DNA from 4 places in the Streptomyces sp. NPDC041713 genome. Region 1 is predicted to be linked to each of the others. Evidence: riboswitches for the same ligand, from Rfam matches in the RefSeq annotation. Region 1 holds a riboswitch; each other region holds the start of a gene.

Region 1 (3,218 bases):
CACGTCGCCGGCCTTGGCGTCACCCGCGTCCGTGAGGCGGTCGATCTCGTCGGCGACGAACTGTGCCTCGTCGTGCTCGGTGTCGGCGACGTACCCGGTGATGCGCGCGCCCGCGCCCTGGTTGGTCCACAGGTTCTTCGGGCGGCGGCTTTCGTTCCGCTCGATGACCGCGTTCGCGGCGGTGAGGATCGTCTGCGTGGAGCGGTAGTTCTGCTCCAGGAGGATCGTCGTCGCGTCGGTGTAGTCCTCCTCGAACTGGAGGATGTTGCGGATCGTGGCGCCGCGGAAGGCGTAGATCGACTGGTCGGCGTCGCCCACCACGCACAGCTCGGCGGGGTCGTCGCCCTCGCCCCCGGAGGGGCCGACCAGCTCGCGCACCAGCGCGTACTGCGCGTGGTTGGTGTCCTGGTACTCGTCGACCATGACGTGCCGGAAGCGGCGGCGGTAGTGCTCGGCGACGTCCGGGAAGGCGCGGAGCAGGTGGACCGTCGTCATGATCAGGTCGTCGAAGTCCAGCGCGTTCGCCTCGCGGAGGCGCGACTGGTACATCGCGTAGGCCTGGGCGAGGGTCTTCTCGAAGCCGTCGGCCGCCTGGCCCGCGAAGTCCTCCTCGTCGATCAGCTCGTTCTTCAGGTTGGAGATCTTGGCGCTGAAGGACTTCGGCGGGAACTTCTTCGGGTCGAGGTCCAGGTCACGGCAGACCAGGGCCATCAGACGCTTGGAGTCCGCGGCGTCGTAGATCGAGAAGGAGGAGGTGAAGCCCAGCTTCTTGTACTCGCGGCGCAGGATGCGGACGCAGGCGCTGTGGAAGGTCGACACCCACATCGCGTTCGCCCGCGGGCCCACGAGCTGCTCGACGCGCTCCTTCATCTCGCCCGCGGCCTTGTTCGTGAAGGTGATCGCGAGGATCTGGCCGGGGTGCACACCGCGCTCGGCGAGCAGATACGCGATGCGGTGGGTCAGCACGCGGGTCTTGCCGGAGCCGGCGCCGGCGACGATGAGCAGCGGGGCGCCGGCGTGCACGACGGCCGCGCGCTGGTTCTCGTTCAGCCCCTCCAGGAGCGACGCCGGGTCGATGACCGGGCGGGGGGCGCCGTCGCGGTAGTGCGTCTCCCGGGTCATGGGCGCGTCGAACTTCCCGTCGAACAGGTCATCCGGAATGGGCTCCGGAGCGCTGTCCTCGGGCGGCGGCGGGGGCGCTTCGTCCGTGGCCCGGGAGGGCTGCAGGTCCGCCAGGAAGCTGTCATCAAAGAGGCTGCTCATCGCCTCCCGAGTCTAGGCGGCCCCACTGACAACCCGCTGCGGGTTCCGGTCACCTCACATCCGGCCGCCCCGCCCGGCCGGCTGCGCCCGGCTACCCCACGCCCGCGGACGATCACCCTCCGCATTTGCCGGTGCGTACCATTCCGATGTTCGCACCGGGCCCCTCGCAAAGTCACGAAAATGTATCGGGCATAACGAACATCAACCTTCACACGGGCCACACGAGTTGGCTAGCGTGCTCCGCGGGCCTCTCGTCCCCCACCGGCGAACCCCGCCGGGAACGGGTGGCCTCCGCCGAGTCCGACGTGCTCGGAGCCGGGGACCCACCGAAAAACTTGGGGTGAATCGGTCCCGTACGTAGTACGGGACCGTAGGGCAACCTTCCGGACCAGCCGCCCGAACCCGACAGCTAACCCGGTAGGCGGTCTACGGAAGGAGTCGCCTCCCTTGGCGTCGCACCGCAAGCCGCGGACCCGGGCATCCGCACTCCGCACGACCCCCGCCCTCGGCATCACGACGGCGGCCCTCACCTCCGTCGCCCTCCTGTCGCAGAGCGCGCAGGCAGCGCCCTCCACACCGGCGAAGCCCAGCCTCGAAGAGGTCCAGAAGAAGGTCGACGAGCTCTACCAGCAGGCCGGCGTGGCCACCCAGAAGTACAACGCGGCCAAGGAGCGCTCCGACAAGCAGCGCAAGAAGGTCGACCGCCTGCTCGACGACGTGGCCGCGCGCGCCGACAAGCTGAACGACGCCCGCAAGGAACTCGGCTCGTTCGCCGCCGCGCAGTACCGCACCGGTGCCGTCTCCGAGACGGCGACGATGATGCTCGCCGACGACCCACAGGGCTACTTCGACCAGAACCACCTCACGGACCGGCTGACCACGCGCCAGAAGAAGGCGGTCGACGCGTACGAGGCGGAGCAGGCGTCGGCGACCAAGCAGCGCACGAAGGCCGCGACGAGCCTGAAGACCCTGAGCGACGCGCGGGAGGACCTCAAGACGAGCAAACAGACCGTCCAGCGGAAGCTGGGCCACGCGCGCGAGCTCCTCTCGAAGCTCACCGCCCAGGAGAAGGCGCGACTGGCGGAGATCGAGCGGCAGAAGAAGCAGGAGGCCAAGCGCAAGGCCGAGAAGCTGGCCCGCGAGCAGGCCGCGGAGGCGGAGCGCAAGCGCAAGGCGGAGGAGGCCGCGCAGCGGAAGAAGGAGCAGGAGAAGGGTGATTCCGGTTCCGGCTCCGGATCGGGGTCGGGGTCGGGGTCGGGTTCAGGCACCGGTGCGGGCTCGGATGCCGGTACGGGGTCCGGTACGGGATCCGGTACGGGATCCGGGAGCACGGACGGCAGCTACGCCACGAAGGCCGCGAAGGTCATCGACTTCGCTCGGGCACAGATCGGCAAGCCGTACGTGTGGGGCGCCACCGGACCCGACTCCTACGACTGCTCCGGCCTCACGCAGGACGCCTGGAAGGCCGCGGGGATCTCCCTGCCGCGCACCACGTGGGACCAGGTGAAGGTCGGCACGACCGTGAAGACCGCCGACGCCAAACCCGGTGACCTGGTGTTCTTCTACGACGACATCAGCCACGTCGGGATCTACATCGGCAACGGCAAGATGATCCACGCCCCGAAGCCGGGCGCGAACGTCCGCGTCGAGTCGATCTACTACATGCCCATCCACAGTGTGGTGCGCCCCGCGTAACCGCACCCCCACGCGCGTGTGGCCCGCATCCCGGGGGGATGCGGGCCACACGTACGTGACGGCTGGAGGGCCGGCTCTCAGGTCCAGAGCACCGCGATGAAGATGTTCGTCACGGTCAGCAGGCCGACCGCGCCGAACAGCGGCTTCTCGATCTTCTCCTCGTCCCGCTTCACGTAGACCAGCGCGAGGATCACGATCAGCAGGGCCAGCTTGATGCCGATCTTGAGGTTGTTGACCGCGTTGTCGTCCGCCTGGTTGAG
Region 2 (3,218 bases), on a different contig from region 1:
GCAGATCGCCGTCGCCGAGAAGGTCCTCGACGCCAAGGGCACCGCCGCCTGGCCGAGCTGCGCCCCGATCGCCGGTCTCACCGACGGCGGCGCCGCGGCCGACGTCGACCCCGGAGCCCCGCTCCCGCAGACCCCGGACGACGCGCCCGACTCCACCGGCTCGACCGGGAGCGGCAAGGCCGACGGTTCGAAGGGCGCCGAGGACTCCGAGGACGCCAAGGGCACGGACGACGCGGCCAAGGACTCCGCGGACAAGAACAAGGGCACGGACGCGGACAAGGGCGAGAGGGCCGACCCGTCCTCGGACGCCGGCGAACCGTCCGCGGACGACGACACGCCCGGTTCGGCCGACGACGCGCGAGACAAGAATCACGACGAGTCCGGCGAAAAGGACGGCAAGGGCGGTAAGGACGGCAAGGTCGACGCGGGTGACGCGGACGCCGACGGCAAGTCCGGGTCGCAGGACCCCGCTTCGCCCGGCTCCGAGGGGTCGACCGCGCCCGCCGAGGGCTCGGACGGCGCCTCGGCGGGACGCCACCGCGGTGGCGTCGACGAGAGCGAGCGGGCCGGCGGCGACCGTCCGGGACGGCACGCCTCGCGCGGCGCCGACCGCGACGGCGGCATCGCCGACGGGTCGTACACGGTGCGCTCCGGGGACAACCTCTCGCTCATCGCCGACGACCTCGACGTGGCGGGCGGTTGGCACGAGCTCTACGCCGAGAACAAGAAGACCGTCGGCGCCGACCCGGACCTCATCCTCCCCGGTCAGAGCCTCGATCTGGGCGAAAAGTAACGGTAGTTGACGAAGAGTCGGGCGGGGCCTTCGCGTCGTATGTCCGCTTTGGCGCGAGTGAGACATGGGTCTCAGAAGCCCTGATCGTCTTTGAAATTGTGTGGAAGACGTGATTACCGTCGTCACCGCTCGCCACTGGTGGGCCCCGCCGGTCGGTACGCCGAATCCTGCCAACGGCCGGACGGGAACAGTCGTCGCTCAAGAGCGCCGTGGGCAGGAGCGGGGGACCCAAGGTTTGTGCCGGGTCCGTCCGTTGAGGGGTGGGGCAGCCGAGAGGCTGAGCGCCGCGAGACGGACGGGAACGGCTAGGGGTGAAGTCGCGCTCAAGGAGTGCGACCGGGCAACCACATCGGCCCGAACCCGACAGCTCACCTCGCAGGCGTCGGTGTAGGGGATCAACTCATGCTGCTTTCCAGCAAGGGCAAGCACCGTCGTCCGTCCAAGGCCACGCGCGTCGCCACCCTCGTCGGTGTGACCGGCGCGGCCGTCGCCGCTCCGCTGATGGCGGCCGGCTCGGCCTCCGCCGCCACCGCCTCCGAGTGGGACGCCGTCGCCCAGTGCGAGTCCGGTGGCAACTGGTCCATCAACACCGGCAACGGTTTCCAGGGCGGTCTGCAGTTCTCGCCGTCCACCTGGGCCGCGTACGGCGGCACCAAGTACGCGCCGTCCGCCGACAAGGCCTCCAAGGCCCAGCAGATCGAGATCGGCGAGAAGGTCCTCGCGGGCCAGGGCAAGGGTGCCTGGCCGTCCTGCGGCGTCGGCCTCTCGGGCGCCTCCCCCAGCAGCGGCGGCGGCCAGCAGGAGCAGGCCCCGCAGCAGCAGGAGAAGCCGCAGCCGCAGCAGACGCGGCAGCAGGCCGCTCCGGAGCAGAAGCAGGCCGCGCCCAAGCCGCAGCCCACGCCGCAGACCGAGTCCAAGAAGACCGTCGAGACCCCGACCGGCAAGACGGTCAAGAAGGGTGACGGCGAGTACAAGGTCGAGACCGGCGACACCCTCTCCAAGATCGCCCAGTCGCACCACGTCAAGGGTGGCTGGCAGAAGGTCTACAAGCTCAACGGCGACATCATCGACGACGCCGACTTCATCTACCCGGGCCAGCAGCTGCACCTGAGCTGACCCTCCCGGACCCCACCCGGCCGTGCCTCGGCGGACGCACGGCCACCCCGTCCCCACGGGCTCCCCGCCCCGGTGCGCGTATCCCCCGTACGCACCGGGGCGGGGCCATGTCCGCCCCCGCCGTGTTCGCTACCAGCGAGTAAAACGCGGTCTTCCGTCCTGTTTCCCGGGGATTTCGCCTCTTGTCCGTCCCACGGGACGGGCGGTCGGCTGGCTGAAGCCCCGGAGCCGGTTAGGCTCAGGAGACGCAGGGCCGAAGCGGCTCGCGTAAACGCGTCACATCCCAGAAGGAGATGCTCGTGCCGTCCATCGACGTCGTCGTAGCCCGGGAAATCCTGGACTCCCGAGGCAACCCCACGGTCGAGGTCGAGGTCGGCCTCGACGACGGCAGCACCGGTCGTGCCGCCGTTCCGTCCGGTGCCTCCACCGGTGCCTTCGAGGCCATCGAACTCCGTGACGGTGACCCCAACCGTTACCAGGGCAAGGGTGTCGAGAAGGCCGTCCTCGCCGTCATCGAGCAGATCGGCCCGGAGCTCGTCGGCTACGACGCCACCGAGCAGCGCCTGATCGACCAGGCCATGTTCGACCTGGACGCCACCGACAACAAGGGCTCGCTCGGCGCCAACGCCATCCTCGGCGTCTCGCTCGCCGTCGCGCACGCCGCCTCCGAGGCCAGCGACCTGCCGCTGTTCCGCTACCTCGGCGGTCCGAACGCGCACCTGCTGCCCGTCCCGATGATGAACATCCTGAACGGCGGGTCGCACGCCGACTCCAACGTCGACATCCAGGAGTTCATGATCGCGCCGATCGGCGCCGAGTCGTTCTCCGAGGCGCTGCGCTGGGGCACCGAGGTCTACCACACCCTCAAGAAGGTGCTGAAGGAGAAGGGCCTGTCCACCGGCCTCGGCGACGAGGGCGGCTTCGCCCCGAACCTGGACTCCAACCGCGCCGCGCTCGACCTCATCCTGGAGGCCATCAAGCAGGCCGGTTACGTCCCGGGCGAGCAGGTCGCGCTGGCGCTCGACGTCGCCGCCTCCGAGTTCTACAAGGACGGCTCCTACGAGTTCGAGGGCAAGTCCCGCTCGGCCGCCGAGATGACCGAGTACTACGCGGAGCTCGTCGCCTCGTACCCGCTGGTCTCCATCGAGGACCCGCTGTTCGAGGACGACTGGGCCGGCTGGAACACCATCACCGAGCAGCTCGGCGACAAGGTGCAGCTCGTCGGCGACGACCTGTTCGTCACCAACCCCGAGCGCCTGGCCCGCGGCATCGAGGAGAACTCGGCCAACGCCCTGCTCGTCAAGGTCAA
Region 3 (3,218 bases), on a different contig from region 1:
CGGGACCGAAGGGTCGTCGTAGTGCGTGTAGTAGAGGTCGATGTAGTCGGTGCCGAGGCGGCGCAGCGACGCGTCGATGCCGCCCTTGATGGTGGCCGGGGAGAGGCCCTTGAACTCGGGGTGGGCGCCGACCTTCGTGGCGATGACGACGTCGGAGCGGTTGCCGCGTTCGGCCAGCCACTCGCCGACGAGGGTCTCGGACTCACCGCCCTGGTTGCCGTCCACCCAGGCCGAGTAGACGTCGGCGGTGTCGATGAAGTTGCCGCCCGCGGCGGTGTAGGCGTCGAGGACGGCGAAGGAGGCGGCCCGGTCGGCGGTCCAGCCGAAGACGTTGCCGCCCAGGGAGAGCGGGAAGACCTCGAGGTCGGAGGAGCCGAGCGTACGCAGATAAGTCATGCGTTCCTCAACAAGCACACCGGAAACGGAATTCCGTGCACGCACCACCGGACCGACCGGCGGCCCTGGCGTCGGGGGGATGTCGCCAGGACCGCCGGAGTACGGAGACCCGGACCGCGGAGACCCGGACCGCAGGGGCGCGGACCTCAGGGATACCTCAGGGATACCTCAGGGATTCAGGCCCTTGCCCTGCAGCCAGCCGAGCGGGTCGATCCCGGTGCCGTCGGGCGTGTGGACCTCCATGTGGAGGTGCGGCCCGGTGACGTTGCCGGTCGCGCCGACGCGGCCGATGACCTCGCCGGTGGTGACCTTCTGGCCCGCGCTGACATTGAGCGAGGACTGGTGGCAGTACCAGACCTCCGTGCCGTCCTCGAGTTCGAGCACGGTGCGGTAGCCGTACGCGCCCGCCCAGCCGGCCTCCTTGACGGTGCCGGTGTGCACGGCCTTGAGCGGCGTGCCCGTCGGCGCGGCGAAGTCGAGGCCGGTGTGGTGGCCGGAGGACCACATGGCGCCGGCGTCGCCGAAGTGCGAGGTGAGGGTGTACGAGGAGGTCGGGATGGCGTAGCTCTTGGCGAGCTTGGCCAGGCGCGCGGCCTCGGCCTTGGCCTTGCGGGCCTCCTCCGCCTTCTGCTTCTTGGCGGCGGCCTCGGCGTCGGCCTTCTTCTCGGCGGCCTTCTGCTGGGCGGCGGCCTCTTCGGCGGCCTTCTTGACGGCGGCGTCCTCGGCGGCGGTCCGTACGGCGGCGTCCGCCTGGTGCTGCTGGTTCTCGGCCTGCTGCATGATGCGGGTGCGCAGTGCCTCGCCCGCGTCGGTGGTGCCCTGCTCGGCGTCGACGGAGCTGACGCCGGCGGCGGTGAGCGGGGCGGACGCGGCGACGGTCGTCGTGGCGTCGGAGGAGTCGTCGGCCAGCAAGGAGCCCACGCCCGGCAGGGACTTGGCCTCGGGCAGCGAGTCGGCGACGGCGTCCACGCCCGGCAGGTCGGGCATCGATATGGAGACCGGCGGCTTGCCTTCCTGCGCGGTGGCGATGCCGCCCGCGCCGACGGCGGCGATGACGCCCACGCCGAGGACGGTGGAGCTGCGGGCGAGCCCGCCGCCGCCCTTCTTGTGCACACGGTGCCTGCCGCGGACGGGCCGGACGGAATCCTCGGTGGGGTTCCACTCCTCGAAGGAGTCCTCGTCGTACCCGCCGAAGTCGTCGTCATTCGGTATGTACACGGCTTGGGGGGCAGGCCGGTTGGACGCCACTGGGGCGCACTCCTTTCCTTCCTTCTCGCCTACCGGGTTAGCTGACGGGTTCGGAGCAGGAAGGTCTCCTACGGGCAGCTGCCGACGTGTGCGCGCATGACTGGTTCGAGGCATGCGTGCAGGCGCGGCAGAGGTCCGATTCACCCCAAGTTAGTGGTTCCCCGGCTCCCTTGCGGGATTAGGCGCGTGCGCGCGGAGCCGCCTCTAGTGACGGCTGGGACGACCGCGCTGCGTTATCGAACGTTAATAGACAGCGGGTCGGTATTCCAAGCTGTTCCGGTTGATCGTTAACGCCGATCGGCTGTACGTACCGGGACACGCGGGGGCGGAACGGGGCGAGTTGGCCCCGCCTTGGTCCACACCGGAATTTCACATTCCCTTGACAGTACGTCAGTTGTTATGCGGAGCGGTGCACTTCAGTCACCGGTGGTGACGTCGGGATCCCCGGCGACCGGCCGGCGCACCGCGAGCAACGCCATGTCGTCCGTCATCCGGCCCCCGGTGTGCCGCCGCACCTCCTCCGCGAGCGCGGCGAGCAGCGCCCGCGGGCCCCCGCGCCCGGGGAAGATCCGCCCGCCGAGCCGGGTCGCGGGATCGTAGAACTCCCCCGCCGCGTCCCGCGCCTCCGACAGGCCGTCCGTGTAGAAGAGCAGCGTCGCGCCGGGCGGGAACTCGGTCTCGTCGGCCCGGTCCGGCCAGATGCCGAGATCGCCCATGCCGAGCGGCAGCGCGGGCTCGCTCGCCGACATGACGCACAGCCGCCCGTCGCCGCGCAGCAGCAGCGGGGACGGGTGCCCCCGGTTGATCAGCCGTACCCGGCCGTCGGCGTGCCGGAACTCGGCGAGGACGGCGGTGGTGAAGCCCTCGAACGCGTCGAGGCCGTCGCGCCGGGTGCCCTCGCGGGCCAGCGCCCGCTCCAGGCGCTGCGCCACGGCCTCCAGGGTGGCCTCCTGCTCGGCGGCCTCCCGGAAGGCGCCGATGACGACGGCGACCGCGGCGACCGCGCCCATGCCCTTGCCTCGTACGTCGCCGACGATGAGCCGGACCCCGTGCGGGGTGTCCTGCACGGCGTACAGATCCCCCCCGATGAAGGCGTCTGCCTGCGCGGCCTCGTACCGCGCGGCGATGTCGAGCCCGCCGATCCGCGGGTCCGGCTCGGGCAGCACGGCGCGCTGGGTCGTCTCGGCGATGGAACGTGCGTTGGCGAGCCGGTCGTTGCCGCGGCGCACGACGCGGTTGATGACGATCGCGAGGGCCGCGACGGTGACCACGGTGAGCACCTCGGTGACGGCCTCCACGTGGCTGCTGCTCACGTTCCCGACGTGCAGGACGAGGACGGCGGCGGTGGCGGCGGCGCCGGTCAGGACGGTGCTCAGGAGCGAGTAGAAGGGGGCGGCGATCAGCGGGGCGGCCGTGAAGAGGGGCGCGGCGGTGAACTCGGGCGGGGTCGAGACGTCGTACACGACCCCGACGAGGAGCAGCAGCAGGGGGAGCGCGCGGACGAACGTCCGCTCGTGCGCGGTGGCACCCCTGTCGCCGGTTCCGCCTCGCTGCCCCACCGCTTGTCTCCCGCC
Region 4 (3,218 bases), on a different contig from region 1:
GGCGGCGAAGTGACCGAGGCCGCGACCATGCAGTTCCACCCCCAGCCCCAGGCGGGCACGGCCAAGCCCTGGGCCTTCCCCGCTCCCCAGCGCGGCACCCTGCCCAACGGCCTCACCGTCCTGCGCTGCCACCGCCCCGGCCAGCAGGTGGTCGCCGTCGAGATCCACCTCGAAGCGCCCCTGGACGCCGAGCCCGAGGGCCTCGACGGCGTCGCCACGATCATGGCGAGGGCGTTCAACGAGGGCACCGACAAGCACTCCGCCGAGGAGTTCGCCGCCGAGCTCGACCGCTGCGGCGCGACCCTCGACGCGCACGCCGACCACCCGGGGGTCCGCGTCTCCCTGGAGGTCCCGGTCTCCCGGCTCCCCAAGGCGCTCGGCCTGCTCGCCGACGCGCTGCGGGCCCCGGCCTTCGCCGACAGCGAGATCGAACGGCTCGTACGCAACCGCCTGGACGAGATCCCGCACGAGGCCGCCAACCCCGCGCGGCGCGCCGCCAAGGAGCTCTCCCGGCAGCTCTTCCCGGCGACCTCGCGCATGTCGCGGCCGCGCCAGGGCACCGAGGAGACGGTCACCGCCATCGACTCGGCGGCGGTACGGGCCTTCTACGAGAAGCACGTCCGGCCCGCCACGGCCACCCTCGTCGTGGTCGGCGACCTGACCGGCACCGACCTGGACGCCGTCCTCGCGGACACCGTCGGTGCCTGGACCGGCTCCGCAGGCGAGCCACGCCCGGTGCCGCCGGTGACCGCCGACGACCGCGGCCGCGTCGTCATCGTGGACCGCCCCGGCGCGGTCCAGACGCAGCTGCTGATCGGCCGCATCGGCCCCGACCGGCACGACCGCGTCTGGCCCGCCCAGGTGCTCGGCACGTACTGCCTGGGCGGCACCCTCACCTCCCGCTTGGACCGCGTCCTGCGCGAGGAGAAGGGATACACCTACGGCGTCAGGGCGTTCGGCCAGGTGCTGCGTTCGGCGCCGGACGGCACGGGCGCCGCGATGCTCGCCATCAGCGGCTCCGTGGACACCCCGAACACCGGCCCGGCGCTCGACGACCTCTGGAAGGTGCTGCGCACCCTCGCCGCCGACGGGCTCACCGACGCCGAGCGCGACGTCGCCGTGCAGAACCTGGTGGGCGTCGCCCCGCTCAAGTACGAGATGGCGGCCTCCGTCGCGGCCACCCTCGCCGACCAGGTCGAGCAGAACCTGCCGGACGACTTCCAGGCGCAGCTGTACCGGCAGCTGGCGGCCACCGGCACCGTGGAGGCCACCGCGGCCGTCGTGAACGCCTTCCCGGAGGACCGGCTGGTGACGGTCCTCGTCGGGGACGCCGCGCAGATCGAGGAGCCCGTCAGGGCCCTCGGGATCGGTGACGTGAGTGTGGTCACCGGCTGAGTGACCGTCAGGCCGGACAAATGAGCCCCTGGTGACCGCTTCGGGCGCCAGGGTCCTCATATGTCCGGATTCATACGGAGGTTGCCCGTCTGCCCTGTGGCGTGCGCTACAAAAGTCGAGTTCTGTTTGTCGATTGAAAGTGCGCCCGCTTAGCGTCGGTCCGGCTGTTCGTCGCGCAGTACGCCGCACCCGCGGCACCGGACAGTCATCGCCGAGTCCCCGTACGGCGCGAGCCAGGGGAGCCGGGGACCCACATGTCCCCTGGGGTGAATCGGGCACCTTGCCGCGAGGCGAGGAACCCGTAGGAGACCTTCCTGCTCCGAACCCGTCAGCTAACCCGGTAGGCGAGAGGGAAGGAAAGGATCAGCCGCTTCATGGCGTTCACCCGTGCCACCGGGAAGCACCGTCGTCCGAGCCGCCTCACGCGTACCACCGCGAACGTCGCGGGCGTCGCAGCGCTCACCACCACCGGTGTCATCGGAGGCCTCGCCGGTCCGGCGCTCGCCGCCGCCGATGACGCGGCCCTCGAGCACACCGGCTTCACCCAGGCCATCTCCGTCGGCGACTCGCTCGCCGAGAACATCGACGCGCAGGCGGCCGCCCAGCGCCAGGCCGCCGACGACGCCGCTGCCGCCCAGAAGGCCGAAGAGGCCGCCAAGAAGAAGGCCGCCGAGGAGAAGCGCAAGGCCGAGGCCGAGGCCAAGGCGAAGGCCGAGAAGGAGCGCGAGGCCAAGGAGCGCGCAGCCCGCGCGGCCGAGCGCAAGCGCCTGAACAGCTACGTCTCCCCGATCTCCGGCTCGTACGTCTCCACGGGCTACCAGACCGGCGGCGCCATGTGGTCCTCCGGCAGCCACACCGGCATCGACTTCCACGCCGCGTCCGGCACCTCGGTCCACGCGGTCGGCGCCGGCACCGTCGTCGAGGCCGGCTGGGGCGGTGCCTACGGCAACAACGTGGTCATCAAGATGAACGACGGCACGTACACCCAGTACGGCCACATGTCCTCCCTCGGTGTCTCCGTCGGCCAGACGGTCACCCCGGGCCAGCAGATAGGCATCTCCGGCGCCACCGGCAACGCCAGCGGCCCGCACCTGCACTTCGAGGCCCGCACCGGCCCGGACTACGGCTCGGACATCGACCCCATCGCGTACCTGCGCGGACACGGCGTCAACGTCTGACGGACGCGAACCCCGCAGCATCGCTTCGAAAGCCCCGGCTCCTGATGAGCCGGGGCTTTCGCGTTGCCGTGTCGGCGCCTCGTCCCGCGGTGGCCAAAAGATATCCATGAATTCCCGGACGCCATCGGAAATCGCGGCACTCTGCAATAGAGTCACCGGACGAGCGTCGGGTCGACCGCCTGACGCGGGGAATTCAATGGAGGTCCGGTCAGTGGGCGGAGGTCCGGTCACGCGCATTCCGGCGCACTCGGTCAGCACGGCCATCCGGGACGACATCGTCGCCGGAGTCCACGCGCGGGGCGGCCGGCTCACCGAGGAGCTCCTCGCGCGCCGCTACGGCGTCTCGCGCGTCCCCGTGCGCGAGGCGCTGCGCACCTTGGAGGCCGAGGGTTTCGTCGTCACGCGCAGGCACGCGGGCGCGTGCGTCGCGGAACCGACGGAGCAGGAGGCCGCGGATCTCCTGGAGATGCGGACGCTGCTCGAACCGCTCGCCGCGGCACGCGCCGCACAGCGCCGCGACGACGCGCACCTGAAGGTTCTGCGCGGACTCGTCCGGCTGGGCCAGGAGCGCGCCAGGAGCGGCCTGGGGGAGGATCTGCGGCCCTTGGGCGGCTGGTTCCACGAGACGCTCGCCCAGGCGTCCGC

The links. Region 1 has a riboswitch for cyclic di-AMP ahead of ACZ6CV_RS07940 (C40 family peptidase). Riboswitches for the same ligand answer to the same signal wherever they lie in the genome.
Region 2: another riboswitch for cyclic di-AMP. It lies ahead of ACZ6CV_RS17015 (transglycosylase family protein); the one in region 1 lies ahead of ACZ6CV_RS07940 (C40 family peptidase).
Region 3: another riboswitch for cyclic di-AMP. It lies ahead of ACZ6CV_RS13185 (M23 family metallopeptidase); the one in region 1 lies ahead of ACZ6CV_RS07940 (C40 family peptidase).
Region 4: another riboswitch for cyclic di-AMP. It lies ahead of ACZ6CV_RS20140 (M23 family metallopeptidase); the one in region 1 lies ahead of ACZ6CV_RS07940 (C40 family peptidase).

What each region holds. Positions count from the first base shown of each region.
Region 1 is NZ_JBVIZY010000002.1:689,162-692,379, forward strand. Features, by position in the region: gene pcrA (DNA helicase PcrA) at 1-1,263, opposite strand, end outside; cyclic di-AMP (ydaO/yuaA leader) riboswitch at 1,546-1,702, shown strand; gene ACZ6CV_RS07940 (C40 family peptidase) at 1,711-2,958, shown strand; gene ACZ6CV_RS07945 (hypothetical protein) at 3,036-3,218, opposite strand, start outside.
Region 2 is NZ_JBVIZY010000005.1:120,974-124,191, reverse strand. Features, by position in the region: gene ACZ6CV_RS17020 (LysM peptidoglycan-binding domain-containing protein) at 1-793, shown strand, start outside; cyclic di-AMP (ydaO/yuaA leader) riboswitch at 1,022-1,191, shown strand; gene ACZ6CV_RS17015 (transglycosylase family protein) at 1,196-1,909, shown strand; gene eno (phosphopyruvate hydratase) at 2,209-3,218, shown strand, end outside.
Region 3 is NZ_JBVIZY010000003.1:776,122-779,339, reverse strand. Features, by position in the region: gene ACZ6CV_RS13190 (aldo/keto reductase) at 1-396, opposite strand, end outside; gene ACZ6CV_RS13185 (M23 family metallopeptidase) at 565-1,644, opposite strand; cyclic di-AMP (ydaO/yuaA leader) riboswitch at 1,656-1,839, opposite strand; gene ACZ6CV_RS13180 (PP2C family protein-serine/threonine phosphatase) at 2,061-3,203, opposite strand.
Region 4 is NZ_JBVIZY010000006.1:151,306-154,523, forward strand. Features, by position in the region: gene ACZ6CV_RS20130 (M16 family metallopeptidase) at 1-13, shown strand, start outside; gene ACZ6CV_RS20135 (M16 family metallopeptidase) at 10-1,395, shown strand; cyclic di-AMP (ydaO/yuaA leader) riboswitch at 1,595-1,757, shown strand; gene ACZ6CV_RS20140 (M23 family metallopeptidase) at 1,770-2,573, shown strand; gene ACZ6CV_RS20145 (GntR family transcriptional regulator) at 2,785-3,218, shown strand, end outside.